2 regions of the Catellatospora aurea genome follow, and region 1 is predicted to be linked to the other one. Evidence: riboswitches for the same ligand, from Rfam matches in the RefSeq annotation. Region 1 holds a riboswitch; the other holds the start of a gene.
What was found. A riboswitch is a leader RNA that binds a small molecule or an ion and turns the genes downstream of it on or off. The one in region 1 is predicted to bind cobalamin.
Positions count from the first base shown of each region.

Region 2: it holds a riboswitch for cobalamin, as region 1 does, so the genes downstream of both, ACFQO7_RS13755 (ABC transporter substrate-binding protein) here and ACFQO7_RS10615 (ribonucleoside-diphosphate reductase subunit alpha) in region 1, are expected to answer to the same signal.

Region 1 covers NZ_JBHTAC010000008.1:116,309-132,129, forward strand. Annotated here, with positions in the region: gene ACFQO7_RS10575 (sugar phosphate isomerase/epimerase family protein) at 1-731, shown strand, start outside; gene ACFQO7_RS10580 (phytoene/squalene synthase family protein) at 1,204-2,088, shown strand; gene ACFQO7_RS10585 (hypothetical protein) at 2,070-2,543, opposite strand; gene ACFQO7_RS10590 (peptidoglycan DD-metalloendopeptidase family protein) at 2,728-3,507, opposite strand; gene ACFQO7_RS10595 (M23 family metallopeptidase) at 3,548-4,420, opposite strand; gene ACFQO7_RS10600 (BTAD domain-containing putative transcriptional regulator) at 4,611-6,641, shown strand; gene ftrA (transcriptional regulator FtrA) at 6,847-7,830, opposite strand; gene ACFQO7_RS10610 (rhodanese-like domain-containing protein) at 7,926-8,402, shown strand; cobalamin riboswitch at 8,579-8,769, shown strand; gene ACFQO7_RS10615 (ribonucleoside-diphosphate reductase subunit alpha) at 8,965-11,520, shown strand; gene ACFQO7_RS10620 (ribonucleotide-diphosphate reductase subunit beta) at 11,538-12,533, shown strand; gene ACFQO7_RS10625 (HD domain-containing protein) at 12,537-13,259, opposite strand; gene ACFQO7_RS10630 (MHYT domain-containing protein) at 13,383-14,273, opposite strand; gene ACFQO7_RS10635 (dTMP kinase) at 14,397-15,032, shown strand; gene ACFQO7_RS10640 (MurR/RpiR family transcriptional regulator) at 15,048-15,821, shown strand, end outside.
Region 2 covers NZ_JBHTAC010000011.1:162,683-178,503, forward strand. Annotated here, with positions in the region: gene ACFQO7_RS13690 (2Fe-2S iron-sulfur cluster-binding protein) at 1-260, opposite strand, end outside; gene paaD (1,2-phenylacetyl-CoA epoxidase subunit PaaD) at 271-738, opposite strand; gene paaC (1,2-phenylacetyl-CoA epoxidase subunit PaaC) at 773-1,471, opposite strand; gene paaB (1,2-phenylacetyl-CoA epoxidase subunit PaaB) at 1,468-1,752, opposite strand; gene paaA (1,2-phenylacetyl-CoA epoxidase subunit PaaA) at 1,749-2,771, opposite strand; gene ACFQO7_RS13715 (serine hydrolase) at 2,998-4,005, shown strand; gene ACFQO7_RS13720 (serine hydrolase) at 4,060-5,004, shown strand; gene ACFQO7_RS13725 (menaquinone biosynthetic enzyme MqnA/MqnD family protein) at 5,124-5,972, opposite strand; gene ACFQO7_RS13730 (metalloregulator ArsR/SmtB family transcription factor) at 6,047-6,616, opposite strand; gene ACFQO7_RS13735 (HelD family protein) at 6,751-8,787, shown strand; gene ACFQO7_RS13740 (aminotransferase class V-fold PLP-dependent enzyme) at 8,976-10,295, shown strand; gene ACFQO7_RS13745 (ABC transporter ATP-binding protein) at 10,288-11,055, opposite strand; gene ACFQO7_RS13750 (FecCD family ABC transporter permease) at 11,055-12,083, opposite strand; gene ACFQO7_RS13755 (ABC transporter substrate-binding protein) at 12,085-13,002, opposite strand; cobalamin riboswitch at 13,106-13,245, opposite strand; gene ACFQO7_RS13760 (DUF4229 domain-containing protein) at 13,275-13,580, opposite strand; gene ACFQO7_RS13765 (hypothetical protein) at 13,639-14,073, opposite strand; gene mqnE (aminofutalosine synthase MqnE) at 14,077-15,246, opposite strand; gene ACFQO7_RS13775 (C40 family peptidase) at 15,396-15,821, shown strand, end outside.

The sequences.
Region 1 (15,821 bases):
TGCCCGCCCGCATCTGGGGCGACGGCGAGCCCGAGGGCGTACGCCAGCGTGCCGCCGCCGAGATGGCCGACACCGCCCGCGCCGCCGCCAAGCTCGGCGTGGACGTCGTCGTCGGCTTCACCGGCTCGCCGATCTGGCACTTCGTGGCCATGTTCCCGCCGGTGCCGCAGTCGATGATCGACGCGGGCTACGAGGAGTTCGCCCGCCGCTGGCACCCGATCCTCGACGTGTACGACGAGGTCGGCGTGCGCTTCGCGCACGAGGTGCACCCCAGCGAGATCGCGTACGACTACCACACCACCCGCCGCACCCTGGACGCGCTGGGCAACCGGCCCGCGTTCGGCCTGAACTGGGACCCGTCGCACATGGTGTGGCAGGGCTGCGACCCGGTCGGCTTCATCCTCGACTTCGCCGAGCGCATCTACCACGTGGACTGCAAGGACACCAAGGTCCGCATGGGCGACGGCCGCCGCGGCATCCTGTCGTCCCACCTGCCCTGGGCGGACCTGCGCCGGGGCTGGGACTTCGTGTCCACCGGCCACGGCGACGTGCCGTGGGAGGACTGCTTCCGCGCGCTGAACTCGATCGGCTACACCGGCCCGATCTCCATCGAGTGGGAGGACGCGGGCATGGACCGCCTCGTCGGCGCTCCCCAGGCCCTGGAGTTCGTGCGCGGTCTGCTCTTCGACCCGCCCACCGCCTCGTTCGACGCGGCTTTCAGCTCGGACTGAGCCCTGGCCCCCGCCGGCCGCTGCTCCCACGTGACGGCCGGCGGGCCACCGCGTGACGCCGCTCCCTCCGGCACCACCGAGACAAAGGAAGGGCACCTTCTTAACGCTATGCGTTGCAGAAGGTGCCCTTCTTAACGCGGCAGAGCCGCAGCCTGCGGCGATCCGGCAGCGGGCCGGTGCCGCTCCGGGAGCGTGTGCGGAAGCCGGGCCCGAAGGGCGGCGGTCGCGGCAATATCGCTGTTTCCGGTCAAGATCTGCGGTCCAACCTCACCTTTTGACCTGAGACAGCGATCTTCTGCGGCCGCCCGGTGGCAGGCCGGCGGCGTCTCGTGCCTAGGATGGCTGTGGCCTGTGCGAATGCCTGGGCGGCAGAGGTGTGGGGGGAGCAGCGGCGGTGCGGCAGGTGGGTATGGCGGCCGACCGCATTCCGGCCGACGCCGACCCGCGACGCGTCCCAGCGGGTGCCGCCCCGATCCCGGCCGAGCTGGCGCAGGCGTACCGCCGCTGCCGAGACCTGCACCGCAGCCACGGCCGCAGCTACTTCCTCGCGACCCGGCTGCTACCCGCCTGGAAGCGCCCGCACGTGCACGCGCTGTACGGCTTCGCCCGGTACGCCGACGAGATCGTCGACCGCACCCACACGGGGACCCCCGCCGACCGCGCGCGTCGGCTGCGTGACTGGTCCGAGCGCTTCCTGGCCGGGCTGCGCGGTGATTCCGTGACCGATCCACTGCTGCCTGCCGTGCTGCACACCGTCGAGGTCTTCGACCTGGACCCGGCCGACTTCGCCGCGTTCCTGCACAGCATGGCGATGGACCTGACCGTGCGCGAGTACGCCGACTACCCGGCGCTGCTGTCCTACATGGAGGGTTCGGCGGCCGTCATCGGCACCCTGATGCTGCCGATCCTCGGCCCCGCCGATCCGGCCGCGGCCCGCGAGCCCGCGCGGCAGCTCGGTCTGGCGTTCCAGCTCACCAACTTCCTGCGCGACGTCGCCGAGGACCTCGCCCGCGACCGCGTCTACCTGCCGCAGGACGACCTCGCCCGGTTCGGCGTCAGCACGGCCGACCTGCGCTCCGCCGCCGTGGCCGGCCGGGCCACACCGCAGATCAAGAGCCTCATCGCGTACGAGATCACTCGCGCCCGCACCCACTACGCCGCCGCCCGGCCCGGCCTCGACCTGCTACCGGGCGCCTCCCGCACCTGTGTGCGCACGGCGTACCTGGTCTACGGCGCGATCCTCGACGAGATCGAGCGCGCGGACCACGATGTCTTCGCCCGCAGGGCCGTGGTGGGGCGGGGCAGGCGGATCGCCTTGCTGGCCCGCGGTTTGACCGGTCAGGCCGCGGGCAGGTAGCCGAACCGGGTGCATTCGGATTTGACCAGGTTCTGCGTGTCGGGCAGCTGCCCCGAGGGCTCGGTCTTGACCATGTCGTCGGCCAGGTCGGAGAAGAAGTGCTGGAGCCGCGGATCGATGTCGCGGCCGGCGTACTCGCGGTAGACGGCGGCCCAGGGGGCGACGGCGTCGCGCACGGCCCGCTCCCGGCGGCGCTGCTCCGCCTCGTCACCGCCGGCCAGGCTGTCGGTGTAGGCGAGCAGTGCCTCGACGTAAGGCGTGAAGAACCGGACGGTGGAGAATTCCGCGCTGTCACACGTGGTGCGGGACAGCTCGGCCACGGGGTCCCGGGTCGACGCCGGTGCGGCCACGGCGGACGGCGAACCGGCGGGTGCGGGCGGCGACGCCTCGCCGCATCCGGTGAGGGCGGTCAGGGCGAACACGGCGACCAGGACGGCTGCGGATCGGTGCGGCACCGGCAGACGGTAACAACGCGCGCGGCGAAGCGCTGCCCCCGCGGGATTCGCGGCTGCGGCCGTCTGGCGGGGCAGCTGCTCGGTTCGCCGCTCCGGCCGCTGCACCGCAGGTCAAAGGGGGTCAGGCGTTAGGAAGGGCACCTTCTTTAACGCGGAGCGTTAAGAAGGTGCCCTTCCTTTGGTCTCAGCAGCGGGGGACGCCGGGGATGAAGCCGTCGTATCCCGTGTAGACGTAGGCGTCGGAGATGAAGCGACCCGAGCCGATGCGGTCCCAGATGTTGCTGGTGCCGTAGGTGCCGGTGACCGTGGTGCCGGTGGTCTGGCACTGGATGGAGACGGTCGCGCCGTCGTTGACGGTGCCCACCGACGCGTAGCCGGTGCCGGGGCCGGAGCGCACCGTCAGCGGGGAGCCCGCGGTGTTGACGGTGCCCTGCGCCGCGCCGCCGCCGCAGCCGTTGTCGCTGGTGTAGTTCTTGGTGCCCCAGTAGAGCGCGGTCACGCCGTTGAACTTGATCTGGATGGCGGAGCCGCCGGAGCGCTGCTCGTAGTGCAGGTGCGGGCCGGTCGAGCCGCCGGTGGTGCCGACGTACCCGATCACGGTGCCGTACTTGACGGTCTGGCCCACGGACACGTTGAACGAGTTCAGGTGCGCGTAGTACGTCGTGTAGCCGCTGCCGTGGTTGATCCGCACGTACTTGCCGTAGCTCGTGTCACCGAGGTTGGTGACCACGTCCACGGTGCCGGGCGCGCTGGCCACGACCGGGTCGCCCTGGTCGTCGGTGCGGTTGAAGTCGATGGCGTTGGCGGGGCTGTGGTTGGTGCGGGTCTGGCCCGACCACACCTGGTTGCAGGGGAAGGGGACCTTGAAGGTCGGGGCGGCCATCGCCGGCGAGGCCTCGACCAGGACTGCCGCGGCGACCGCCACGGCGGTCACGGCCAGCCCCAGGAAACGCTTGACGTGCACTGGGTGCTCCTCTGGTGAAGTGGTTGCGGGGGTAAAGGGATCAGGCGCAGTGTTCGAAGCCGGAGGTGTAGCTGGTGCCGCCGGCGCTGCCGCCCCACTTCACGCAGTCGGGTGCGGTGCGGATGACCGGCCCTGCGTAGTAGGAGAAGCTGCCTGAGTCGGTGGTTCTACTGGATCCCTGCGGCTCCAGGAACGCGCTGGTGGTGGTGGGGGTGCCCACGCTGGCCATCTTCAGGGTGATGACGCAGTTCTGGCTGGTGGAGCCCTTCCACAGCAGGTTCGCGGTGCCCGCGCTGCCGAGTTTCACCGAGTCGATGACCTGGAACCCGCTGCCGCACTCGGCCGCCGGGTCGTACGACGTGGCGCAGTTGTTGCTGGTCACGTTGGCCGAGCCGTAGCCGAAGGTGCTGCCGTTGAAGACGGCCTTGATGATGTGCGACTGCGACCGGTCCGGGTAGCGCACCTCGTAGTGCAGGTGCGGCGAGATGCCGTTGCCCGGCTTGCTGGTGTTGCCGACCGAGCCGATGGCCTGGCCGCGCAGCACCGCCTGGCCCGCGGTGACGGCGCGGGTGTCCAGGTGCGCGTAGTAGGTGAAGTAGCCGCCACCGTGGTCGATGACGATCAGGTTGCCGTAGCCGTTGACGGAGCCCTGGTGGGCGGAGACCTCGACGGTGCCCGCGGCGGCGGCGACCACGGTGTCGCCGAGGTCTGCGGTGGCGGTGGAGCCGCGGTTGAAGTCGATCTCCCAGGAGACGTGGGCGCTGCTGCCGGTGCTGTTGCCGTTCCACGTCTGGCCACAGGGGAAGGGCAGCTGGAAGGCGGGCGCGGCCTGCGCGGGGCTGCCGAGCAGGACCGCACCGGCCAGGCCTATGACCAGCGCTGCGGCGCCGGCGAACAGTCGTGTTGGTCGCATATGGACGATTCCCTTCCGTGGGGTGGTGGAACAGGAGGCCCGTGACTGCGGGGTGTGTTCACAGCGTTGCGACAAGCTCTCCAACGTTTCTCCAGAACCCCTACAGCCGTTCAGCCGAGTGCTCTGGTCCGATCAGCCGAGCGCGCGTAGGCTCAGGCGATCGATCACGGATCGTGTGGGTGGGTTTGGCGTGTCGGACCGGCTGGAACTGCGCATCCTGGGCTCCTTCGAGTTGACCCTGGGCGGCCTCGACGCACCTGTCGGCGGTGTGAAGCCGCGCCAGCTGCTGGCCACCCTCGCGCTCAACCACGGCCGCACCGTGTCGGTGGACCAGCTGATCGAGGTGCTGTGGGGGCAGGACCCGCCCCGGTCGGCGCTGGCCAACGTGCAGACCTATGTCAGCGCGCTGCGCACCCGGCTGGGTGAGGACCGGCTGCGCAGGCAGGCGCCCGGATACCGGCTGGAGCTGGACTGCGGCGAGCTGGACCTGTTGCGCTTCGAGGAGTACGCCCGCGGCGGTGACCCGGACAGCCTCGACGCGGCCCTGGGCCTGTGGCGCGGTGAGCCGGTCGAGAACCTGCCCGCCTCACCGCTGTGGCGTGCGGAGATCGACCGGCTGGTGGAGCGGCGGCGGGCGGTCCGGCAGACCCGGGCCCGGCTGCGCATCGAGGCCGGGCAGCCCGCGGCGGCCGTCGACGAGCTGCGCCGGCTGATCGCCGAGGAGCCGCTGCGCGAAGAGGCGTGGTCGCTGCTGGTGACCGCGTTGCGCGACGCGGGGCACCGGGCCGAGGCGCTGTCGGCGTACGCCACCGCGCGCCGCACCCTGACCGAGGAGCTGGGCGTGGAGCCGGGCGAGCCGCTGCGCCGCCTGCACCGCACCCTGCTCGTCGAACAGGAGGGCCCGGCGGTGCTGGGCACCCGGCTGGACGGCGCGGCCGCGCTGGTGCTGCGGGGCCTGGCCCGGCTGGGCATCCCCGCCGCACCGGGCTGGGTGCCGGCCGCGCTGCTGGACCGGCCGGATGCGACGGAGGTGCTCGGCGCGCTCGACCGGGCCCGGCTGCTGCGGTCCACCGGCACCGACGACCTCGACCAGCCGCGCTACGGACTGCCGGTGCTGGTCGGCCTGCTGGCCCCGGACCTGCCCGGGGAGGCGATCGGCGCGGCGCTGACCCGCGCGCTCGGCGGCTACCTCACCCTGGCCGAACGTGCCGCCGCCGGGCTGCCGCGGCAGGTGTTCGGCCCCGGCGTCACCGTCGCGGCACGCTGGCCGGTGCCGGGTGCCGCGGAGCTGGCCGGCGATCCGGTGCGCTGGTTCGCGACCGAACGCGACGCGCTGCTCGGCGCGGTCGAGGCGGCCGCCGCCAACGGGCTGTCCGATCTGGCCTGGGAACTCGCCCACGCCATGGTGGCCTGGTGCGACATGGGCGGGCACACCGCCGAGTGGGAGCAGACGCACCGTACGGCGCTGTCGGCCTGCCGGGCGCAGGGCAACCTGCTCGGTGAGGCGGTGACCCTGCGCGGGCTGGGGCAGCTGCACCTCTACCGGGACCACTACGAGGAGGCGGCGGAGGCGTTCAGCCGGTCGCGGCTGCTGTTCGCCCGGCTGGGCAACCTGTGCGGGCAGGCCGCGGCGCTGGCCGGGCTGGGCACGGGGCACCGGATCCGGGCCGAGCACGACGAGGCGCTGGACTGCTACCGGCAGGCGCTGGAGGCATACCGGCTGCTCGGGCACCGGCACGGCGAGGCGTACTCCCGCGGGGCGCTGGGCATGGTGTGGCTCGCCAAGGGCGATCTCGCCGAGGCGTACCACGACTTCACCGCGGGGCTGGCGCTGGCTGAGGAGATCGGTGACGAGCACCGGGCCGCGCTGCTGACCCGCCAGCTGGGCCTGCTCCGGCTGCGCAACGGCGAGCCGGCCCTCGCGCGGGCGGACCTGATCGCGGCGCTGGACCGGTTCGCGGTGCTCGGCGACGCCCACTGCGAGGCGTACTGTCTGACCGATCTGGCCTCGCTGGAGGCGCCCGAGGTGGCCGTGCAGCGGCTCACCCAGGCCCTGGAGATCTTCGAGCGGATCGGCGACCGCCGCGCCCAGGCGCAGACCGCGCGCCGGCTGGGCGAGCTGCACCGCGGCGACGAGCGGTTCGGCCTGTCCGACGCGTACCTGGCCGAGGCCCGGCGACTGCAGTCCACCGTGGAGATGGCACGCGTTCATCCGATGTGAGCACCCACCTGACCGGGGGCCTGGCCGGTATTGACCGGTGAAGGGATCCATCAGGTGAAGGGAGTCGCACCATGCGCAAGACCATCGTCACTCTGATCGCGGCTTTGCTGGCCGTAGCCGCCACGGGCGTCGGCCTCGCGGTCGCCGGACCGGCGTCGGCCGCGCCGAAGTACTCGATCGAGTGCTGCTGACCGGCTGACCCGGCTCACCGGCCACGGAACGTCCGCCGGTACGACGACGGTGAGGTGCGCATGCACCTGCTGAAGTGGTGCCGGAACGTGGCCGGTGAGTCGAACCCGACCGCGGCGGCGACCTGCTCGACGGGGGAGTCGGAGGTCTCCAGCAGCGGCAGGCTCGCGGCCACCCGCTGGTCGATGAGCCAGCGGATCGGGCTGGTGCCGGTGTGCCGGGCGAAGTGGCGCAGGAAGCTGCGCGGGGACATGCGTGCGTGTGCGGCCAGCAGGTTCACCGTGAGCGGCTCGGTCAGGTGGTCCAGCGCCCAGGCCATCGCGCGGGCCACGCCGTCGTCGTCGACGACGTCGCGCACGGGCAGTTCGATGAACTGTGCCTGACCACCGTCGCGGTGCGGCGGCAGCACCAGCCGCCGGGCGACCGTGTTGGCGATCTGCGCACCGTGGTCGCGGCGCACCAGGTGCAGGCACAGATCCAGCCCTGCCGCGCTCCCCGCACTGGTGATCACCTGCCCGCTGTCGACGTAGAGCACGTCGGGGGTCACCTCGACCAGCGGGTGGCGCTCGCGCAGCAGCGGTGCGTACTTCCAGTGCGTGGTGGCCGCCCGGCGGTCCAGCAGGCCCGCCGCGGCCAGCGCGAACGCGCCGGAGCAGATGGAGACCATCCGCGCGCCCCGGTCGGCGGCGGTGCGCAGGGCCTCGACCAGCGCGGGGGAGACCTCGGCACGGACGTCGGCGACCCCGGGCACGATCACGGTGTCGGCGGCGGCCAGCACGTCCAGGCCGTGCCGGGCGGTGATCGAGAAGCCGCCGACGGCCGCCATCGGCTCCGGCGTCTCGGCGCAGACGTCGAGGTCGTACCAGGTGACGTCGAGTTCGGGGCGGGGCAGGCCGAACACCTCCACCACGCAGCCCAGCTCGAAGGGCGCCATCCCGGCATAGGCCAGCACCGCGATCCGGTGCCGGGCGCGGGTCTCCAGTGTCACGGGCGTACCCATGGCGAGATCTTAGCGGACAGCGGCGTTCTCGCCACTTCTGGCGATCCGGCCTGCTCGACAGGATGGATCCAGTGACCGACCAGAAGGAGCCGCACATGTCCGCCGTTGCCACCACCTCCGCAGTGCTCGGCATTCCGCCGGCCGCCGCCGACGTCGCCGCCGCGCACTTCGCCGCCCGCCTGTCGTTCGAGGCCGACGTGTCCGATGTGCACGCCGACCTGGCCTCGGGCGCGCCGGGCTTCGTGCTCGTCGACTCCCGCTCGCTGGAGGCGTGGGAGCAGGGGCACCTGCCCGGCGCGGTGCACCTGCCCACCGCCGAGATCGCGGCACGGGCGGCCGAGCTCGTGCCGGCCGGCAGCGTCGTGGTCACCTACTGCTGGGGGCCGGGCTGCAACGGCGCGACCCGGGCCGCGCTGGCCTTCGCCCGCCTGGGCTACCAGGTCAAGGAGATGCTCGGCGGGTACGAGTACTGGGTCCGCGAGGGATTCGACACGCAGACGTTCCTCGGGCTGCGCAAGAACGACGTGGACCCGCTGACGGCCCCCGCGAGCGGCGCGGCCTGCGCCTGCTGACCGCCCGCATCGATGCCGGTGAGGGTGGGCCATCGACGACACGCCGAGCCTATATGGGGCCGCTGTTGTCTGCGTGCCACTAGATGTAGTGTGAAGGCATCGCTGGTCCACCCCTCCGGCCCCCTCGGGGCCGGGTTTCGGGGTGCGCGCGAGCCGCCGTCAGGCGGCCCGCGCTGAGGGAATCCGGTGCGATTCCGGAGCTGCCCCGCAGCGGTGAGTGGGAACGAAGCCGTCCCGCCCTCCTCCCGCGAAGAGGGGAGCGGACAGCACTGGGCCGGTCCGGCCTGGGAAGCGACGGCGTAGGGGGTCCACGGCAGCACGGTGTCCGCACCACGCCGCCAGGCCGCGCCCACGAGCCCGAAGACCTGCCGGCGTGCGTGCCGCGGACGGTTCCGCGACGCGCCCGCGACCCACTGTGCCGACCGCGCCGTTGCGCGGCGGGGCGGGGGGCCGCGACACCGGACCGCGCGGGATGGTCCTCGGTGGATGGCGTGCGCCCGGACCAGCCGGGTCGGTGCCGTTCGCGTGCCCTCCCGCGCTTCGACGAGGGGGAGCGCACACTTTGACCAGCACCACCTTCCGCAACACCGCCGACGCCGGCACCGCCGACGCGGAGCCGCTCACCGCGTCGCTCGCGACACTGCTCGCCGAGGCGGCGCAAGGGCTGCCCGATGTGGACCACGCGGCCGTGCTGACCCCGGTGGCGGCCGGCGTCTGGCCCGGCGCGACCGAGGCCGACCTGCGCTTGCGGGCCGTCGAGACGGCCGCCGCCCTGGTGGCCCAGGAGCCGTCGTACAGCCGGCTCGCGGCGCGGCTGCTCACCGTGCACATCACCGCGGAGGCGGCCACTCAGGGTGTCACCGACTTCCCGAGCTCCGTGCGGGCCGCGCACACGGCCGGGCTGCTCGCCGACGACCTGGCTGCCTTCGTGGCGGCCCACGCGGACGAGCTGGCCGAGCTCGTCGACCCGGCCGCCGACGATCGCTTCGAATACTTCGGGCTGCGTACCGTCTACGACCGCTACCTGCTGCGGCACCCGATGACCCGCAAGGTGCTGGAGACACCCCAGCAGTTCCTGCTCCGGGTCGCCTGCGGCCTGACGGGCGAGGTCGGCGACGCGGGCACCGCCGGGCGGCGGCTGCCGGGCAGCACCGCCGAGGTCGCGCGGCTGTACGCCATCCTCAGCCGCCTGGCGTACCTGCCCAGCTCGCCGACGCTGTTCAACGCCGGCGCCCGGCGTCCGCAGCTGAGCAGCTGCTTCCTGCTGGACTCGCCGCGCGACGAGCTGGAGTCGATCTACGAGCGCTACGGCCAGATCGCGCGGCTGTCCAAGTACGCCGGGGGCATCGGGGTGGCGTGGAGCCGGATCCGGTCGCGGGGCTCGCTGATCCGCGGCACGAACGGGCTGTCCAACGGCATCGTGCCGTGGCTGCGCACGCTGGACTCCAGCGTCGCCGCCGTCAACCAGGGCGGCCGGCGCAAGGGCGCGGCCTGCGTCTACCTGGAGACCTGGCACGCCGACCTGGACGAGTTCCTGCAGCTGCGGGACTCGACCGGCGAGGAGAGCCGGCGCACCCACAACCTGCACCTGGCCAACTGGGTGCCGGACGAGTTCATGCGCCGGGTCGAGGCCGACGCGAGCTGGTCGCTGTTCGACCCGAAGGACGTGCCGGAGCTGGTCGACCTGTGGGGCGAGGAGTTCGACACCGCCTACCGGGCCGCCGAGGCCGCCGGGCGCGCGGTGCGCACCGTGCAGGCCCGCGAGCTGTACGGCCGCATGATGCGCACCCTGGCGCAGACCGGCAACGGCTGGATGACGTTCAAGGACGCCGCCAACCGCGCCTGCAACCAGACCGCGGTCGCCGGCAACACGGTGCACCTGTCCAACCTGTGCACCGAGATCCTGGAGGTGACCAGCGACGGCGAGACGGCGGTGTGCAACCTCGGCTCGATCAACCTGGCCGCGCACCTCGGCGGCGACGGCGTCGACTGGGACGCGCTGCGCGACACGGTGCGCACCGCCGTACGCGTGCTCGACCGCACCATCGACCTGTCCTACTACCCGACGGGTGAGGCGGCCGGGGCCAACAACCGGTGGCGGCCGATCGGCCTGGGCGTGATGGGCCTGGCCGACGTCTTCTTCGCGTTGCACCTGGACTTCGACTCGCCCGAGGCGCTGGCCCTGTCCACCCGCATCGCCGAGGAGATCGCGCTCGCGGCGTACGACACCAGCGCCGACCTGGCCGCCGAGCTGGGCGCGCACCCGTCGTACGCGGACACCCGCGCCGCCCGCGGCGTCCTGCACCCCGACCACTACCCGGACGCGACCCGCACCCGCCCCTGGGCCTGGGACGAGCTGGCCGCCAAGGTGGCCCGCACCGGCCTGCGCAACTCGCTGCTCATCGCGATCGCGCCCACGGCCACCATCGCCTCGATCGCCGGCTGCGCCGAGTGCATCGAGCCGCCGGTCGCGAACGTCTTCAAGCGCGAGACCCTGTCCGGCGAGTTCCTCCAGGTCAACCGCTATCTCGTCGACGAACTCAAGGCCCGCGGCCTGTGGAGCGCCGCCCTGCGCGAACGCATCCTCGCCGCCGAAGGCTCCATCGCCGCGATCCCCGAGATCCCCGCCGAACTGCGCACCCGTTTCCGCACCGCCTGGGAGCTCCCGCAACGCGCCCTCATCGACCTGGCCGCCGCCCGCACCCCCTTCATCGACCAGTCCCAGTCCCTCAACCTCTTCATGGCCTCCCCCGACATCGGCAAACTCTCCTCGATGTACGCCTACGCCTGGCGAAAAGGCCTCAAGACCACCTACTACCTCCGCTCCCGCCCCGCCACCACCATCACCCCCACCACCGTAAGGAAGGGCACCTTCCCATCGGTTTCCGTAGCGGAAGGGCACCTTCTTAACGCTCCGGCGGGCGCGGGCAGCAGCGACGGGGCGCTGCTGGGAGCGGCGGCCGTGGGCGCGGCGTCGGCCGGTGAACCGGCGGTGCCGCTCGGCGGCGCCGTGGCGGCCGGCGGCGTGCCCGGGCTGCCGGCGCAGCCGCTGCGGACCGCGACCAGCCTGATCAACCTGAACTTGGAAAACCCTGAGATCTGCGAGGCCTGCCAGTGACCACCGACGCCAAGAAGATGCTGCTCGACCCGGGCCTCGACCTGACCCTGCGGCCGATGCGCTACCCCGACTTCTACGAGCGCTACCGCGCCGCCATCCGCAACACGTGGACGGTGGAGGAGGTGGACCTCGGCAACGACCTGCCCGACCTGGCCTCGCTCAGCGACGGCGAGCGGCACCTGGTCAACCGCCTCGTCGCGTTCTTCGCCACCGGGGACACCATCGTGGCCAACAACCTGGTGCTGAACCTGTACCGGCACATCAACGCGCCCGAGGCCCGGCTCTACCTGAGCCGCCAGCTGTTCGAGGAGGCGGTGCACGTCCAGTTCTACCTGACCCTGCTGGACACGTACCTGCCCGACGACGCGGAGCGGGCGCAGGCGTTCGCGGCCGTGGAGAACATCCCGTCGATCGCCCGCAAGGCGCGGTTCTGCTTCGAGTGGATCGACTCGGTCTTCGACCTGCCCGAGCTGGTCACCGCCGACGACCGGCGGCGCTTCCTGCTCAACCTGATCTGCTTCGCGGCCTGCATCGAGGGCCTGTTCTTCTACGGCGCCTTCGCGTACGTCTACTGGCTGCGCTCCCGCGGCCTGCTGGACGGGCTGGCCGCGGGCACCAACTGGGTGTTCCGCGACGAGTCCATGCACATGGACTTCGCGTTCGCCGTCGTCGACACGGTGCGCGCCGAGGAGCCGGAGCTGCTCGACGACGAGCTGGGCAAGGCGGTGACCCGGATGCTGGAGGACGCCGTCGACGCCGAACTGGCCTTCGCGGAGGACCTGTGCGGCGCGGGGCTGCCCGGCATGACCCTGGCCGACATGCGGGAGTACCTGCAGTACGTCGCCGACCAGCGGCTGGCGCGGCTGGGCCTGCCGGCGCGGTTCGGGTCGAGCAACCCGTTCCCGTTCATGGCCCTGCAGGACGTGCAGGAGCTGGCCAACTTCTTCGAGCGCCGGGTCACCGCCTACCAGGTGGCGGTCCCCGGCACGGTCAGCCTCGACGAGGACTTCTGAGCCTCAATTCCCGGCCAGAATCGCGCTGAAGCGCTTCTCGGCGAGGTCGAACTGGGCGAAGATGTGCGCCTTGACCTCGCCGAGAAGCGGCGTGTCCGGCCGGGCCACCAGCTCCCGCAGCAGCGGGACCAGGGGCTGGTACTTGGTGGCGGCGCGCAGCACCTTCGGGCCGATGGTGTGGATGACGCCGACCCCGTTGTCGGTGAAGTCGGAGACCTTGATGATCCGCGCCCACGGGTCCACGTCCAGCGACTCGACCACGTGCTCGCGATACTGCTCGTCCTTGTCGCGGTCGAGGTCGTACTCCGGGTTGGTGACCGCGTTGACCAGCTGCGCGACGCGGGGGCCGAAGCGTTCGGCGAGCACCGCCAGCGCCTGCTCCCGGGGCGGCGGACCGCTGCGGTGCGCCTGGCCGACGATGCCCCACGGCTGGTCCTCGACCGAGTCGTGCAGCAGGGCGGCGACCAGCACGTCCCGGTCGGTGATCCGGTAGTAGGTGATGATCCGGATGGTGACCCGCAGCAGGTGGTTGAGGTACGGCTCGCGTACCCGCCGCTGCTCGGCGTGCAGCCGGCCGGCCAGCTCCAGCGCCTCGGCGAGCACGGCCTGGTCGGCCGCGGGCAGGCGCTGGATCTCCAGGGCGAACCGGTCCCGCAGGCCCTGCTCGCCGAGCACCTCCGTGATGGCGTGCAGCGGCATGGTCATGAGGTAAGCCGGGGCGTCCATGCCGCCGTTTATATCGGATCAACGCCGTCCGCGCTTCCCTCTGATATGGACATACGCGGATACCGTGTGCCCGGTGTCGGGGTGCCGACTCAGGCGCGCGGTATCCGCGTACGGGCGGTGCGGTCAGCGCGGGATCTTCGTACGGTTGCGGTCGGCCAGCGACCTGGCCAGGCTGAACGGCGGGTTGACCAGGGGCGGGGCATCGGCGCCGCGCGGCGCGGGGATGACGGTGGCGGGAACCTGCGCACGGTGCTTCACCCGGCTGGCGTCCGCGCCGTCGAACTCCTCCTGCGTCATCGCCTGCAGGGCGTTGAACGTCACACCGATCAGGCACAGCGCCGACAGCAGCACGATCGGCACGATGAGCACGAACGGGCTGAGGCCCTCGACCTGGCCGGTGCCGCCGACGTCCAGCGTGATGCGGATCGCGGCCATCGCGGTGTAGTGCATGCCGCACACCGCGACGCCCATCACCGCCGCGGCGGCCGTGATGGCGCGCATGCCGGAGACGGTCACGGTGAACCACAGCGCGACGGTCGCGGCCACGACGGCGATCAGCACGGACGCGGCCACCAGGCCGAAGTCGTAGCTGACCCGGCCGGCGACCCGCATCGCGGCCATGCCGCTGTAGTGCATCGCCACGACGCCGAGGCCGGTGAAGCCGCCGCCGGCCACGATGCGCAGCGCGGACCGGCGGCCCTGGCCCGCGATGAACAGGCCGATGCCCACGGTGAGCACGGCGAGCGCGAGGCTGATGAAGGTGACGACCGGGTCGTAGCGGACCGGGCTGTTCGGCACGTCGAAGCCGATCATCGCCATGAAGTGCATGAGCCAGATGCCGGTGCCGCCGATGGAGAGCGCGGCGATCACCAGCCAGCGGGCTCGCCGGCCGGCGGTGGGCGCGCGGCGGGCGCGGGCGGTGCAGACCAGGCCGAGCATCGAGCCGATGAAGGCCATCACGTACGCGGTCACCGGGTTGAACCAGCCGTACGCGAAATGGTGCACTTCTGCCATGGGAGTGCCTCCGGGAGGTTAGGAGGATGCCATTGGCCCATGAATGATGCTCACTCAATCGCACAGCGTGTCCGTGTCCGCACTGTCGATCACCGCTGGCGTGCGCCGGGTAGCGTCAGCGGCATGGCAGGCACGAGTGCGTCGGTGGTCGCCCTGGTCGGCATCGACGGCTCAGGCAAGACCACCCAGGCGGTACGGCTGGCCGCGGCGCTCTGCGCGGCCGGGGTCACGGCCCGGTACGGCCGCAACGCCGGCGGCCGGCGCTTCCTGGGGCGGGTCGCCCGCAAGCTGGGCCGCGACGACGCGGTCTCCCTGCTCGGTCGCCGGGGCCTGCTCACGATCGAGGCGGTGCTGCGCTGGCTGGCCATCGCCCGATCGCTGCTGACGGCGCGGCTGACGGGGGCGGTGGCGGTGATGGACCGCTACACCCCCTGCCAGCTGGTGAGCATTCGGGCACATGAGGGCGGCGAGTGGCTGGCCCGGACGGTACGCGCGGCTTATGCCCCGTTCCCCCGCCCGGCTGTCATCATCTTTCTCGACGTCCCGCCCGAGGTGGCCTATCACCGGGTGGAGCAGCGTGGCGACGACCACGAGGACATCGAATATCTGAACGCGAGCTACGCGGCCTACAAAGACGTACTGTCGGATGCGGTACACGTCGACGGCAGTGGCGATCCCGATGCGGTCGCCCAAGCCGTCTGGGCGGTCGTTTGGCCGGTCGTGAAACGTGGTTTGGCAGTTGACGTGGGGCGGTCCTGAAAGTAAGTTTCAATCGTGGCGAAGAAGTCGAAAGTTTCCGAGGAGAATGACAGCGTCTCGCGCGCGGGTCAGGAACCTGTCGGGCTGATCGTTCAGATCAATGGTCTGCTGCCCGCGCTCTCCCCGGCCGAACAGCGCGTGGCACGGCTCGTGCTCGCCGATCCGGCCGCCTCGGCCCGCCGCACCATCACCGACCTGTCCGCCGCTGCGGAGACCTCCGAGGCGACGGTCATCCGGTTCTGCCGGTCCATCGGCATGTCGGGCTACCCGCAGCTGCGCATCCGGCTCGCTGCCGAGGCCGCGCGCCGGGTCGAGCCGGCCGACTCGCGGGTGGTCGGCGGGGACATCCCGCCCGGCGCCGACATGGCGCAGATCATCGCCACCATCGCCTTCAACGACGCCCGCGCCGTCGAGGAGACCGCCGAGCAGCTCGATCCCGAGGTCTGCGACAAGATCGTGGATCTACTGGTGAAAGCGTCCCGGGTCGAGGTCTTCGGGGCGGGCGCGAGCGGCTTCGTCGCCGCCGACTTCCAGGCCAAGCTGCACCGCATAGGCCGCGTCGCGTACTACTGGCCCGACCTGCACACCTCGCTCACCTCGGCGGCCCTGCTCGGCCCCGGTGACGTGGCGCTGGGCATCTCGCACACCGGCACCACCGCCGACACCATCGACGTGCTGGAGCGGGCCAAGGCGGCGGGCGCGGTGACCGTCGCGCTGACCAACTTCCCCCGCTCGCCGATCTGCGACGTCGCCGACTTCGTGCTGACCACCGCGGCTCGCGAGACCACC
Region 2 (15,821 bases), on a different contig from region 1:
TGCGCCCGGGTGGAGAAGACCCCGCCCGGCACCCGCTTCACGCCGATCGTCAGCGTGCCGCGCTCCCGCAGCTGCGCGGGCGTCGAGCAGATCGAGTACGAGCGGCGCAGCTCGCCGTCCAGGCGTACGGTCACATGCTGTCCCGGCCGGAACGCGAAGGCGGGCCGCAGCTCGGCGGGCACCGCGAAGGTCAGCGCCACCGCGGACGGGGTCAGCTGCTCGACCGCGGTGACGGTCAGCTCGTGGAAGGTCGTGCTCACAGCGGCGTGCTCACAGTTTCTTGATGGCGTTGAAGGGTTCCAGGCAGGAGCGGCAGCTCCACAGGCTCTGACACGGCGTCGAGGCGTACCGGCTGATCTGCAGCACGGGCGTCGGCCGGCCTTGGTGCCCGCAGCGCGGGCAGGTCGGCGTCCCCGACGGGCCCGGCGCGGCGATGCCGGTGCGCTCCAACGCCGCCCAGCCCGACTCGGTGATCATGTCAGTCGACCAGGCCGGGCTGAGCACGGTCTTGACCTCGACCTCGGCGTATCCGGCCGCGGCCAGCGCGGACCGGATGTCGTCGCGGATCGCGTCCATCGCCGGGCAGCCCGAGTACGTCGGCGTGATCGTCACGACGGCCCGGCCGTCGGCGAACTCCGCCCCGCGCACGATGCCCAGCTCGCCGATGGTCACCACGCGCAGCTCCGGATCCGGCACCGCACCGGCGATCTCGGCGATCTCGGCCGGTGTCGTGGTCATCACGGCCTCCTCCCCGCCCAGCCGCCGGCGGTGTTCACCACTGCGCCCCGGGGTGCGCCCGGTGCAGCGACTGCATCTCGGCCAGCAGGTAGCTCAGGTGTTCGGTGTGCCGTCCGGCCCGGCCGCCGTCCGGCCGCCAGCGGTCGGCGGGCCGGGTCAGGCCCGCCTCCGCGAGCACCGGCTCGACGATCGCCAGCCAGCGGTCCCGGATGCCCTCGGTCAGCTCGTGGCCGTACGGCCACAGCCCGTCCAGCCCTTGCTGCACCCGGCGGTGCGACTCCTCGGTGCCGCCGCCCAGCCGCAGCATCCACTGCGTGGCGTGGTCGAGGTGGTACGTCGACTCCTTGACCGCCTTCGCCCCGATCGCCGCGGCCTGCTCGTCGGAGCCCGCCGCGAGGTCGGTGTAGCGCAGCAGCTGCGCCGCCGACAGCATCAGCAGCCAGCTCATCGTCCAGCCGAAGTCCAGGTCGCCGCGGCCCGGCCCGAGCGGCAGCTCGGCCAGCAGGCAGTTGCGGAACCCGTGGTCGTCGCGCCGGTACGCCAGCTCGTCCTCGTCGCCGACGGCGGCCAGCAGCATCCGGGCCGCGCCGAGCTGGTCGAGGGCGATGTTGGCCAGGGCCACGTCCTCCTCCAGCGTGGGCGCGCGCGACACCCACTCGGCCAGCCGCTGCGACGCGATCAGCGCGTCGTCCCCGAGCCCCAGCAGCTCGACTCCGGTAGCGGTCTCGCTCACAGGTGTGCCACCCCCTCCGGCAGCTCGTAGAACGTCGGATGCCGGTAGATCTTGTCGGCGGCCGGGTCGAAGAAGGAGTCCTTCTCGTCGGGGCTCGACGCGGTGATCTCCGCGGCGGGCACCACCCAGATCGAGACGCCCTCCTGGCGGCGGGTGTAGAGGTCACGCGCGTGGCGCAGGGCCATGCCCGCGTCCGGCGCGTGCAGGCTGCCGGCATGGGTGTGCGCCAGCCCGCGCCGCGGCCTGATGAACACCTCCCACAGGGGTTCGTCGCTGGTCACGCCTTTACCTTCCTGTTCTTCTCCGCGTACGCCGCGGCCGCTTCGCGCACCCACGCGCCCTCTTCGTGCGCCCGGTTGCGGTGCGCCAGACGCTGGCGGTTGCAGGGGCCGTCGCCCTTGACCACCCGCATCAGCTCCTCGAAGTCGGGGGACGTGTAGTCGTAGTGCCCGCGCTCTTCGTTCCACTTCAGGTCCGGGTCGGGCAGGGTCACGCCGAGGATCTCCGCCTGCGGCACGCACATGTCCACGAAGCGCTGGCGCAGCTCGTCGTTGGAGAAGCGCTTGACCTTCCAGGCCATGGACTGCGCCGAGTGCGTGGAGTCGGCGTCCGGCGGGCCGAACATCGCCAGCGACGGGTACCACCAGCGGTCCACCGCGTCCTGCGCCATCGCCCGCTGCTCCGGGGTGCCCTGGGCGAGCACGTACAGCGATTGGTAGCCCTGGCGCTGGTGGAAGGACTCCTCCTTGCACACGCGGATCATGGCGCGGGCGTACGGCCCGTACGAGCAGCGGCATAGCGGCACCTGGTTCACGATCGCCGCGCCGTCCACCAGCCAGCCGATCGCGCCGACGTCCGCCCAGCTCAGGGTGGGGTAATTGAAGATCGAGCTGTACTTCTGCCTACCGGTGAGCAGCGCCGTGTCCAGCTCGGCCCTGCTGACGCCCAGCGTCTCCGCGGCGGCGTACAGGTAGAGCCCGTGCCCGGCCTCGTCCTGCACCTTGGCCAGCAGGATCGCCTTGCGCCGCAGCGAGGGGGCCCGGCTGATCCAGTTGCCCTCGGGCTGCATACCGATGATCTCGGAGTGCGCGTGCTGGGCGATCTGGCGGATCAGCCCAGCCCGGTACGCGTCGGGCATGGCGTCCCGCGGTTCGATCTTCTGATCGGCGGCGATCACGGCCTCGAACGACGCCTCGCCGTCCAGCGCCCGGTCGGCGGCCTCGCGCAGCGCGGCCTCCGCCTCCTCGACCTCGCCGAGCAGGCTCTCCGCGCCGGCAACGCCCGGCATACCCGTCTCCATGCGGCCAGTGTTACAGCTTTGCGCGTATCGGCGCAACAACTGTCACAACCAGCGCTCCCGTGCCCGGCCCGACGTGACCTGCGTCACCGCTGGCACGGGGAATGAGCGCGAGCAAGACTCGGATATGGCAGCTCAGCGCGGTGCGACCTACCGTTGCTGCCAATCCGGGACCACCCCATACCCGGGCGACCCACGACAATGCCGTCGAACGGGAGCACCTCTCGACATGCGCCGCCGTACCCCCCTCCTCGCCGCGACGATCGCGCTGGGCGTTCTGGTCCTCGCACTGGTGGCCCCTAGGGCCGCCGCCGCTCTCACCGGCTCGCAGAATGTCCGGGTGAGCGCAGAAGCAGGCGAGACCCCGCCCCCGGCCGCCACCGCCGTGCCCGCCGCGGCCCCGTCGGCCACCACGGCTCCCGCCCCGGCCGCCAGCGCCGCGAAGCCCGCCGCCGCGAAACAGGGCGGTTCCGCCCGCGCTGCCGAGCGGCCGAGTCGGTCGCTGACCGCGGGCCGGGTCAACCTCGCCTTCACCGGCGACTTCATCGGCTACGCCATGCTCGACCGGCACACCGGCGAGCTCATCGCGTCTCGCAACGCCACGCAGACCAGCAGCACCGAGTCGATGATCAAGGTGTGGCTGGTCGCCGACCATCTGCGCCGGGCCGCCGAGTCCGGCCAGACCGTGACCCCGCAGGAGCTGGCCGACGCGAGCGCCGCGATCAGGCACTCCGACGACCGCGCCGCGCAGGCCCTCTACCTGTCCGGCGGCGGCAACGAGGTCGTCCAGCGGATGATCGACATCTGCGGCCTGACCGACACCACCCTGTTCGACCAGTGGTGGAGCCGCACCCAGATGTCCCCGCGCGACGCGGTCCGGCTGGCGCAGTGTGTCGCCGACGGCACCGCCGCGGGCCCGACCTGGACGAGCTGGGTGCTCTCCGAGATGCGCCAGGTGACCGGTACGACGGCCGCCGAGGAGCAGTTCGCAACCACGGGCGGCGGCCGGTGGGGCATCATCGACGGCGTGCCGGACACCCTCGCCCGCACCCTCGCCATCAAGAACGGCTGGACGGCCATCGGCGCCGACAGCAACTGGCACCTGAACTGCCTCGCCATCAGCGATGACTGGATCATGAACGTGATGACCCGCTACCCCGTCGAGAACGGCCTGCAGTACGGGGCCGACGTCTGCGCCTCCGTGGCGCGTCAGCTGGTGACGCCACCGCTGACCTGACCCGGCGGACCACCCCTCCGCGCCCCCGCCTCCCCCTCCCCGGAGTTCCCCCTCATGACAGAGCTGTTCTCCCGTCGACGCATGCTGCTGGCCGGCACCGCCGGACTGGCCGCCCTGACCGGTGGTGGTTTCTGGCTGGCCGGCCGCGGCGGCGACGCATCTACCGTCGCCGCCAACTGGCAGGAACCGGCCGTGTCGCCGAGCGCCTCCGCGAGCCCGGAGTCCGCGATCGCCCGCAGCGTCCCGGTGCAGCCCGGGCGGCCGGGACTCGCGCACGCGGAAGTGGACGTGCTGACCGCCCCGGAGGCGGGCGCGCTGGTCACCGTGAAGACCAGTGCCTGGTGGAGCTGGGCGCTGATGGACCGGAAGACCGGCAAGATCGTCGGTTCGAAGAACTTCAACCAGACCAACATGACCGCCTCGATGATCAAGGCGTGGCTGGCCGCCGACTACCTGCGCCGCGCCGCCGAGGCAGGTCAGACGCCCAGCTCGACCCGGATGAACGAGATTCGCACGATGATCCGCGACAGCGCCAACGGCCCCGCCTCCACGCTGTACGCGGAGCTGGGCCGCTCGGCGACGATCGCGCGCCTGATCGACGTCTGCGGGCTGACCGACTCCAAGGCGGGCGACGGCTGGAGCACGACCCGGCTGTCCGCCCGCGACACCTGCCGCATCGCGCACGCCATCGGCACCGGCCGGGCCGCCGGACCCACCTGGACCAGCTACCTCGTCGGCGAGATGCGCGCGGTGCGCGGCACCGGCGACTTCGGCATCCGCAAGGCGTTCCCGGCCGCGGAGCAGTCCCGCATCGCCATCAAGAACGGCTGGGTCGACCGGCAGGCCACCAGCGAGTGGAACGTCAACTGCCTGGCCCTGGGCGACGACTGGACCATGGCCGTGCTGACCCGCTTCCCGCTGAGCACGTCCTGGACCCACGGCGGCGAGATCGCCAAGTCCGTCGCCACCCAGCTCCGCACCAAGACCGAACTGGTCTGACCCCGCCCGGCACCCCGAGATCACCCGACTTGCCAGGCAGCTGGGCTTATTCGCGCCCAAGGTATGCACAGGTGCCAGGCAAGTCCGGCGATCAAGGCGTGCCCGCCCGCGAGCCGGGACTACAGCTCCATGAACTCCGGGCCGCCGTCGGGCAGGGCCGGGGCGTGGCCGGCCAGTGCGGCGCGGCGGGCGAACTCGCGCAGCCCGTTGATCTGCCGACCGCCCAGCGAGAAGTCCAGCACGCGGAAGTACGAGGCGAGCGTGCCGGCGTCGAAGGGCTCCCAGCGGGCCGCCGACGCGGCGACCTCGTCCAGGTTGTCCACGCACAGGTCACGCGAGCGCAGGAACGCCTGGTGCACGTCCTTGACCAGGCCGGGATGCGCGGCGGCGAAGTCGCGCCGGACCGCCCACACCGCGAACACCATCGGCAGTCCGGTCCACTCGCGCCAGGCCTGACCGAGGTCGGTGACCGCCAGCCCGCGCCTGGGCGCCTCGAACAGCGCACGCAGCGCCGTGTCGCCGATGAGCACGGCCGCGTCGGCCTCCAGCAGCATCTGCGTCAGGTCGGGCGGGCAGGTGAAGTAGTCGGGGCTCGCGCCGTAGCGCTCCAGCAGCAGCATCTGCGCGAGCAGCACGCTGGTGCGCGAGGTGCTGCCCAGCGCGACCCGGGTGCCGTCCAGCTCCTGCAGCGGTTTGGTGGACACGACGTTGACCGACAGCACCGGGCCGTCCGAGCCGACCGCGAGATCGGGGAGCAGCAGCAGTTCGTCCGCGTGGCGCAGGTACTCCACCAGCGAGATCGGGCCGATGTCGAGGTCGCCGGCGACCAGCGCCTCGCTCAGCCGATCGGGGGTGTCCTTGCGCAGCTCGACGTCGATCAGGGCGCCTGAGCGCATCAGTCCCCAGTAGATCGGGAGACAGTTCAGGAACTGGATGTGCCCTACCCGGGGACGCTGCACCGCGTTCATGATCAGGGAGCCTACCCGCCGCGGGCGACCCTTCGGGCGGTGCCCGCGGCGGTTGTGACCTGTGGCGTGTCCGGTCAGTCGACCGGCACCGCGCGTATCTGGCAGGTGACCCGCCGTGCGTCGCCGGGCACCTCCTGGCGCTGGCTCACCTTGTACGGCTCCAGCAGTTCGGCCATCTTGTCGGTGAGCGCGGTCAGCTCCTCGGCGGTGATGACGATGCCGAATTCGCTCATCAGCGCGGCGTCGTACCACTGCGTGGTCTCCTCGTGCGAGCGCGACAGCCATCGGCGCACCCGCTCGTCGCCCTGAGCCAGGAAGACCCCGGCCACGGCGCTCTCGGCCGCGCGGGCCTCGGAACCGCCGTCCGGCCCGATCTCCAGGGACCAGCCGCGGGTGCGGGCCCGCCACACCCGTTCCCGGCCGTCGCCCCGGCTCGGCGCGTCCTCGATCAGCCCCGCCTTGGCCAGCGCCCGCAGGTGGTAGCTGGTCGCGCTGGGGGACAGGCCGACCATCTCCGCACACTCGGTGGCCGTCGCGTCCTCACCGGTGGCGGAGAGGTGATCCATGATCGCAATACGGGCCGGATGCGCCAGCGCCCGCATCACCGACGGGTCGGTGATCTTCAGCAGTCCCTCAGAGCTCACCGGTAAAGAAAATCACGTGACTGCCCGTCGATGACAGCTACCATGGTCGGTCGATTGTGAAGGGCACTGCCGACAGCGCTTATCTTCCAAGCGCAGCGCCGGGCGGCCGATCTTTCTCACCCGAGAGGACGGCCATGAGCGCCGAAGCACCGACCGCCCCTGAGATATCCACCACGATCGCGACCTCCGACGAGCTGGCCGCCGAACGCGCCCACCTGGTCACCTCGCGCGCCGCGTTGAAGGCCATGCGGGAGCGCGCCGAGCAGCTGTTCTCCGTCGGCGACCAGGTCGCCGGGGACGCGTACACCGCCGAGCAGCTCGGCCGCCAGATGGCGCAGCGCATCAAGGAACTCTCCGACGACCCGGCCGTGCCGCTGTTCTTCGGCAAGCTGACCATGGGCGCCGAGCGCTGGCACATCGGCAGGCGGCATGTCTCCGACGCGGTCGGCGAGCCGCTGGTGCTGGACTGGCGCGCGCCCATGTCGCGCCGCTTCTACCAGGCCAGCGTCCGTGATCCGCAGGAAGTGGCGGTCCGCCGCCGGTTCGGCTGGTCGCCCGCGGGGGCCGGCGGCACCACGGCGCTGACCAGCTTCGAGGACGAGCACCTCGACAGCGGCCAGGAACTGGGCACCGACAGCGCCATCCTCACCGCCGAGATCGAGCGGCCCCGCGTGGGCCCGATGCGCGACATCGTCGCGACCATCCAGCCCGAGCAGGACGAACTGGTCCGCGCCGACCTGGAGGACACCATCTGCGTACAGGGCGCGCCCGGCACCGGAAAAACCGCGGTCGGCCTGCACCGCGCCGCGTACCTGGTCTACCTGCACCGGGAGCGGCTGCGCCGGTCCGGCGTGATGATCATCGGTCCGAACCGCGCGTTCCTGCACTACATCTCCGCGGTCCTGCCCGCCCTCGGCGAGCTGGAGGTGTCCCAGTCCACCGTCGCCGAGCTGCTCGACCACCTGCCGGTCCGCGCCGAGGACGGCGTCGCGGCCGCCACGCTCAAGCACGACGCACGGATGGCGCAGGTGCTGCACCGCGCCCTGTGGGCCCGGATCGCCCGCCCCGCCGGCCCGATCACCGTCTCGGACGGCTCCTACCGCTGGCGCGTCGACGAGGGTGTGCTGCGCCGGGTCGTCGACGAGGTCCGCCGCGAGCAGCCGCCGTACGCGCTGGGCCGGGAGCGGGTGCGCGCCCGGGTGGTGGGGCTGCTGCAACGGCAGTCCGAAGCCCGCCGCGGCGACTCCCCGCCGGACTCCTGGCTGCGCAAGATGGGCAAGGTCAAGGCCGTGGCCGACCTGCTGGACCACTGCTGGCCCGCCGTCACCCCGCAGCAGTTGCTGGCCGACCTCTACACCGACGCCGAAGCGCTGAGCCGGGCCGCCGACGGGCTACTCTCCCCCGACGAGCAGGAGTTGCTGCACTGGCCGAAACCGCCGCGCAGCCTGCGTACCGCCCCGTGGACCGCGGCCGACGCAGTGCTGGCCGACGAGATCGCGGGGCTGCTCGACCGGCCCGCCGGGTTCGGGCACATCGTCGTCGACGAAGCGCAGGACCTGTCCCCGATGCAGGCGCGAGCGCTGGCCAGGCGCAGCGGCCACGGCTCGCTGACCATCCTCGGCGACCTCGCCCAGGGCACCACGCCGTGGGCCGCCCGCGACTGGCGCGACATGCTCGGCCACCTGGGCCGCCCCGACGGCCGCATCGTGCCGCTGAGCACCGGCTTCCGGGTCCCGGCCGCGGTCGTCGCGCTGGCCAACCGGCTGCTGCCCGCCCTCGACGTCGCGGTGCCACCCGCCCGCTCGCTGCGCCGGGACGGCTCGCTGGAGGTCACCGAGTCCGCCGACGTGGTCGCCGCGGCCCGGACCGCGCTGACCCGGGAGGGCTCGGTCGGCGTCATCGCCGCCGACGCGGCCGTGCCGGACGTGCTCGACGCCCTGCACGCGGCCGGTCTCGAACCGTCCGAGCTGGACGGCGACGGCCGCCTCACCGTCGTGCCCGCCACCATGGTCAAGGGTCTGGAGTACGACCACGTGATCGTGCTCGAACCCGCCGCCATCGTCGCCGCCGAACCGCGCGGCCTGCACCGCCTCTACGTCGCCCTCACCCGCGCCGTCACCAGCCTCATCGTCCTGCACACCGAACCCCTCCCGGAACCCCTGCGCGTCTGACCCGCACCGGCGCGACCGCTTGACGGCTCCGCGCGAGCAAGCATGTCCGGCTGCGTCTACATCTTTTTTGATGTGGCCACATCAAAAAAGATGTAGACGCTCACCGAGGACTACGCGGGTGCCGCTCGCAAGCCGGATCGGGTCAACGGGTGGTGGCACATAGGCGGCGGGCGTGGTCCGATATGGCGATGGGTGAGCTCTCTGTCAGCCGTCGGGGGCTGCTGGGCGGATTGACCGCCACCGCCGCGCTGGGCGCACTGTCGGCATGCGACGAGGACGCCGTCGTCGAGAATCCGCCGCCGGTGTACGCACCGCTGGACCCGACCAGCTGGGACAGCGTGCGGCGGCAGTTCCTGCTGGACACGGCCAAGGCGCAGTTCGCCGCCTTCGTGTTCGCCAGTCCGCCGGCCGACGTACGGGCGGCGATCGCGCGGCACCGCGAGGGCCTGGACAAGGACACGGTCGGCTACCTGCACGCCCAGGAGGAGAACGCCCGGCAGCGGCTGCACCTCGCGGCGGGCAAGTACCTCGGCGGATCCGGCGACCACGTCTACTTCACCGACTCGACCACGATGGGCCTCGGCCTGCTCTACGGCGGGATCGCGCTACGGCCCGGCGACGAGGTGCTGACCACCGAGCACGACTTCTACTCCACGCACGAGTCCCTGCGCCTGCGCGCGGCCCGCGACGGCGTGACGGTCCGCCGGGTGCGGCTGTTCGCCGAGCCCGCCACCGCGAGCACCGACCAGATCGCGCAGGCCGTCGCCAAGTCGCTCACCCCGGCCACCCGGATCGTCGCGGTGACCTGGGTGCACTCCAGCACCGGGTTGCGGATGCCGATCCGGGCGATCGCCGACGTGCTCTCCGCACACAACCGCGACCTGCCGCCGGACCGGCGGGCGCTGCTGTGCGTGGACGGGGTGCACGGCTTCGGCGCGGTCGACGCGAGCGCCGTCGACCTGGGCTGCGACTTCCTCGTCTCGGGCTGCCACAAATGGCTGTTCGGGCCGCGCGGCACGGGGATGATCTGGGGCCGCCCCGAGGCCTGGGCCCGGTTCCGGCCCGCCATCCCCACCTTCGAGCAGGCCGGGTTCGCGCACTGGCTGGGTTTCGACCCGGCGCTGCCCGCGCCGTCGGCGTCGCCTGGCGGCTACCACAACTTCGAGCACCTGTGGGCGCTGGAGCAGGCGTTCGACTTCCACGCCGCGCTGACCCGCGCCCGCGTCGCGTCGCGTACGACCGAGCTGGCCACCCGGCTCAAGGAAGGCCTGGCCGGGATCGACGGCGTCACAGTGATCACGCCGAAGTCTCCCGAGCTGAGTGCGGGACTCGTCTGCTGCGAGCTGAAGTCGATGAGTCCGGCTGCGGCCGTCTCGGTGCTGGCAGCCAAGGACGTCATCACCAGCACGACCCCGTACAACCCGTCCTACCTGCGGTTCGGCACGAGCATCGTGACGAACGAGGCCGACGTGGACCGGGCGCTCGCGGCGGTACGCGAGATCAGTTGACGCGGACCGGGACCACGATCGGGCCGAACTCGCCCGCGATCACCCGCACCCGGGCACGGTAGTGCAGGGCGAGCAGTTCCTCGGTCAGCACCTGCTCCGGCGGCCCGTCGGCGGCGACCCTGCCCTCGGCCAGCAGCACCAGGCGGTCGGCGTACTCGCCTGCCACGGACAGGTCGTGCATGGTGGCGAGCACGGTCAGCGCGCGTTCCTTGCGCAGCCGGTCGACCAGTTCGAGCACCTCCTGCTGGTGGCCGATGTCCAGGGCCGAGGTGGGCTCGTCGAGCAGCAGCAGCGGCGCGCCCTGGGCCAGCGCACGGGCCAGGAACACCCGCTGACGCTCGCCGCCGGACAGCGTCTCCAGCTCCCGGCCGATGAACCGGCGCAGCTCCAGGGAGTCGAGCACCTGCTCCACGATGGACAGATCCTGCGCCGACTCACGGCCCAGCGGGGCGATGTAGGGGGTGCGCCCGAGCAGCACGTAGTCGAGCACCCGCATCCCGGGCGGCACCACGGGCTGCTGCGCCACGGTCGCAACGAGCTGGGCGCGGCGGCGGCGTGGCAGCGCGCTGGTCGGCGTACCGTCGATGATGATCTTTCCGTGGTGTGGCACCGCGCCGCCCACGGCCCGCAGCAGGGTCGACTTGCCCGCGCCGTTGGGGCCGATCACGGTGACCCACTCGCCGGAGGCCACGGTCAGGTCCATGCCGTGCAGGATCTCGGCGTCGCCCAGGGTCACCCGGACGTCCTCGACGGCCAGCATCAGACGCTCACCCGCCGGGTCGAGCGCAGCACGAGGATGAAGAACGGGGCGCCGAAGAACGCGGTGACCACGCCGATCGGCAGCTCGCCCGGGGCGATCAGGGTGCGCGCGGCCAGGTCGGCCAGGGCGAGGAAGGCCGCGCCGAACAGCAGCGACAGCGGCAGGATCGAGCGGTACGAACCACCGGCCAGCAGGCGCACCACGTGCGGCACGATGATGCCGACGAAGCCGATCAGCCCCGACACGGCGACCGCGGCGGCGGTGCCCAGCGAGGCCGCGGCCAGCAGGATCAACCGGGAGCGCTGCGGGTGCAGGCCCAGGCTCGCCGCCTCGGTGTCGCCGACGCTGAGCACGTCCAGCTCCCGGCGCAGGGCCAGCACCACGACCGTGGTGACCACCGAGTACGGCAGCAGCAGCGTCACCTCGTGCCAGCCGTTGGTGGCCAGCCGCCCGAGCAGCCAGGAGTACACCTCGCGGATGGTGTCCACATTGCGCTGGAGCAGGTAGGTCTGGATCGCGGCGAGGAAGCTCGACACGGCCACCCCGGCCAGGATCAGCGTCGCCGACGAGCGGTCCCGCCCGCCGGCCACCCCGAGCAGGTAGGTGACCACGACCGCGATACCCGCCCCGGCGAACGCGGCCAGCGGCAGCACCGCCCCGGCCCGGAACGCGATCGCCATGGTCGCGCCGAGCCCGGCGCCCGCGGCGACGCCGAGCAGGTACGGGTCGGCCAGCGGGTTGCGGAAGACGCCCTGGTAGCAGCCGCCGGCCAGGGACAGCATCGCGCCGACCAGCAGGCCCAGCACCACCCGGGGCAGCCGCAGCTCGGTGATGATGGCGATCTCGCGCTCGTTCAGCCCCGACGGCAGGTCCACGCCGGGGATCAGGTTGAGCAGCTCGGCGGCGACCGAGCCGGGCGGCAGCGTCACCGGGCCCAGGGCGACCCCGGCGACGAGCGCGACCAGCACGGCTCCGATCCCGGCGGCGAGCCACCCGGGACGCAGCCGTGCCGGTCGCAGTGTCGTCACGTCAGGCCGGGACCTTGTTCGCGGCGTCGACGATCGCGCGGATCAGGTCGACGACGCGGGGACCCCAGCGCGAGGCGATGTCGTCGTCCAGCGCGATGACCTGGCCCTTGCTGACCGCGGTCATGCCGGCCCAGCCCGCACGGGCCTTGACGGTGTCCAGGCTCTGCTGGCAGCACTTGGTGTCGGCCAGGAAGATCAGGTCAGGGTTCGACTTGACCAGCGACTCGGCGGTGAGCTGCGGGTAGCCGCTGCCCTTGGTGTCGGCGGCGTCGGCCACGTTCTCCAGCCCGGCCAGCTCGAACAGCGAGCCGATGAACGTCTTCGAGGTCACCGAGTACAGCGTCGGGTCCAGCTCGTAGTAGTAGGACAGTGGGGTCGCGCGCTTGGGCAGGTCCTTGACCAGCTTGGCGATGTCGTCCTTCATCCGCTGGGCGAGCGCGGCGGCCTCGGTCTTGTGCCCGGTCAGCTCACCCAGCTCGGCGAGCTGCTGGTACGTGTCGTCCAGCGTCACGGCGGCCGGAGCCACGTACACCGGGATCTTGAGGGTGGTCAGCTGGGCGACCACGTTGTTGGCGTCGGTGCTGAGCACGACCAGGTCGGGGCTCTTGGCGGCGACGGCCTCGGCGTTGGGCTGGAAGCCGGACAGCTCCGTCTTCGGCGCGTTCGCCGGGAAGTTCGAGTTGTCGTCGGCGGCGACGACCTGGCCGCCGGCGCCGATCGCGAAGAGCATCTCGGTCGTCGTCGGCGACAGCGACACGATCTTCACCGGCTGCGCGGGCAGGGTCACCGAGCCGACGGTCACCGGGTACGCCGCGGCGGCGCTCGACGGGGTAGGGGTCGCCGGGTCGTTCGTGGCGCAGGCACCGAGCACGGCGACGAGGCCGGCGGCGGCCAGCGCGCCGAACGCGCGGCGGGACAGGAAACGGGTACGCACTGATCCTCCTATCGGTCGAGGCAGGTCCTTCGCCGACAGGGCCCGATCAGGTGGGGCAGCCCGGTCCGCGAGACGCCCTTCCTCGAGAGCGTGGTTCGCGACTGCCGCAGGCGACCTGGCTCGCCCACCGAGGTGGGATCACAGTTGCGGGACAGCGCCGGGTTCACACCGGCTTCGCTGCGGGACAGTCAGCCGACACGCTAATACACACCCGTGCCGATGCTCGCGACGCGGAGTGGAGGATGTGCGCAGGCTCATCACGCCTGGGTCTTGTGGACCTCTTCGGCCTCGGCGGCGGGCACGTCTTCGCCGGGCTCGGTCTCGCCGGCCAGGGCGGCACGCAGCCGGTCCTTCTCGGCCCTGCGGCGGTCCACCGCGCCCTCGACCTGGGCAGCCACGTCGTCACGCAGGTTGCGCAGCAGGAAATAGCTCGCCGCTGCCGAGACCAGGATGGCGATCATCAGCTTGAGCAGCATGCTCAGGTTCGGCACGAACCACAGCGCGGCGAAGACGGCCAGGAAGAGCATCAGCCTGGCGAGCGTGTACTTGACAGCAGGACTCACCGGTCCAGGGTAGCCGCCGAACCTGCCAGGCCTCGGTCAGCCCCGCGCGAGAGGCCGGTCAGCCCCGTTCGGCGGCCGCCAGGCCGAGGTGCCAGAGCACGGCGTACACCACCGTGGTGACCAGCGCGCCCAGCCCGCCGGAGACCAGCGGCGGCAATCCCGACGCCACGCCCACCGCGAGCACGCCGAGCACCACGGCCGCCAGACCGGCGGCCGGGGCCACGGCGAGCCGCCCGCGGTGGCCCGCCGCCGCCTTGAACTGCTCGACGAAGATGATCGCCGGGAAGATCACCGCGAGCCAGCCGGTGAGGTCACCGAACTCGCCCATGCCGAGCAGGGCGAACAGTCCGTCGAAGGCGACCATGCCGAGCACGCTGATGGCGAACCCGGCCAGCGCGTACGCCACCAGGTCGGTGAGCGAGACGATGCGCCCGGACGCGTCCCGCCGCGGGCCCTTGCGCTGCTCCTCGGCCGGGCTCTGCGGATCGGCCACCCGTCAGGCCCAGACCTGCTGCGGCTCGCTGCGCCGCTCGGCCATGCTGACCGGCGCGCCGTACTCCTTGACGACCTGGTAGCGGGTGTCCCGCTCGACGGGGCTGAAGCCCGCGTCCCAGATCAGGTGGAGCAGGTCGTCGCGGTGCATGGTGTTCGGCGTGCCGTACGAGTCCGCGTCGTGCGTGATCTTGTACTCGACGACCGAGCCGTCCAGGTCGTCGACGCCGAAGTTCAGCGACAGCTGGGCCAGCGACAGGCCGTGCATGACCCAGAAGCACTTGATGTGGTCGAAGTTGTCCAGCATCAGCCGGGACACCGCGAACGTCTTCAGCGACTCGGCTGGGCTCGCCATCGTGGTGCGCGCCTGGATCCGGTTGCGGATCTTGCCGTCCGCGCTGTCGTGGAAGTCGTGCTGGTAGCGCAGCGGGATGAAGACGGTGAAGCCGCCGGTCTCGTCCTGCAGCTCACGCAGGCGCAGCACGTGGTCGACGCGGTGCCGCGGCTCCTCGATGTGGCCGTAGAGCATCGTCGAGGGGGTGCGCAGGCCCTTGCTGTGCGCCAGGCGGTGGATGCGCGACCAGTCCTCCCAGTGGCAGGCGTGGTCGACGATGTGCTGCCGGACCTCCCAGTCGAAGATCTCGGCGCCACCGCCGGTCAGCGACTCCAGGCCCGCCTCCATCAGCTCGTCGAGGATCGCGTCGGCGGTCAGGCCGGAGATCTTCTCGAACCACTGCACCTCGGTCGCGGTGAACGCCTTCAGCTTGACGTTCGGCAGCGCCTGCTTGAGCTCCTTGAGCACGCGCGGGTAGTAGCGCCACGGCAGCGTCGGGTGCAGACCGTTGACGATGTGCAGCTCGGTGAGCTGCTCGTCCTTCATCTCCAGCGCCTTGGCGACGGCCTGCTCCACCCGCATGGTGTAGGCGTCCTTCTCACCAGGCTTGCGCTGGAAGGAGCAGTAGGCGCAGCTGGCCGAGCAGACGTTCGTCAGGTTCAGGTGCCGGTTGACGTTGAACATCACCCGGTCGCCGTTCTTCTCCGTCCGGACGTGGTGCGCGAGCCGCCCCAGCCAGGCCAGATCGTCACTCGCGTAGAGCGCCTCGCCGTCCTCGCGGCTGAGCCGCTCCCCGGCGTAGACCTTCTGCTCCAGCTCCCGCTTCAAACCAACGTCCATGGCAGTGAGCCTACGACGTGCCGCCGACGTGCCTGCTGCTGCCCTTGACAGCTGCTGTTCAGCTTGACGCCACCGGGACAGAAGGGTCGACAGCGATCCTGATTTCCGGTAGGAACCTTGTGGGACCAACGGGGAGGACGGGGCCAACGATGTCCAAGCGTCGCAGCGGGCAGGCTCGACGGCAGAGTCAGGTCGCGGTGGGCTCGGCTGTTCTCAGCGCGCTCATCGCCGGTGGCATCGCCATGCCCGCGGCCGCTGACCCGCCGATCGGCTCGAAGATCACCTCGATTCCCGACGCCGGTCTGCGCCCCCAGCCCGACGGGCTGCCGACGCTGCCGTTCGGCTCGCTGAGCATGCCCCGCACCCAGCCGCTGACCGCCCACGCCGCGCTGCTGGCGCAGTACAGCGCCGCCGAGCTGGAGCTGTCCGTGCTCGGCGCCCGCCGCAGCGAGCTCTACCAGGCCTACAGCAATTCGGTCGTGGCCAAGGCGATGGCCGACTACGCCTGGCGGGCCACCGCCGACACGCTGCGGGTGGCGAAGGAGGCCGCCGAGGCCGCGGCCGTCGCCGAATAC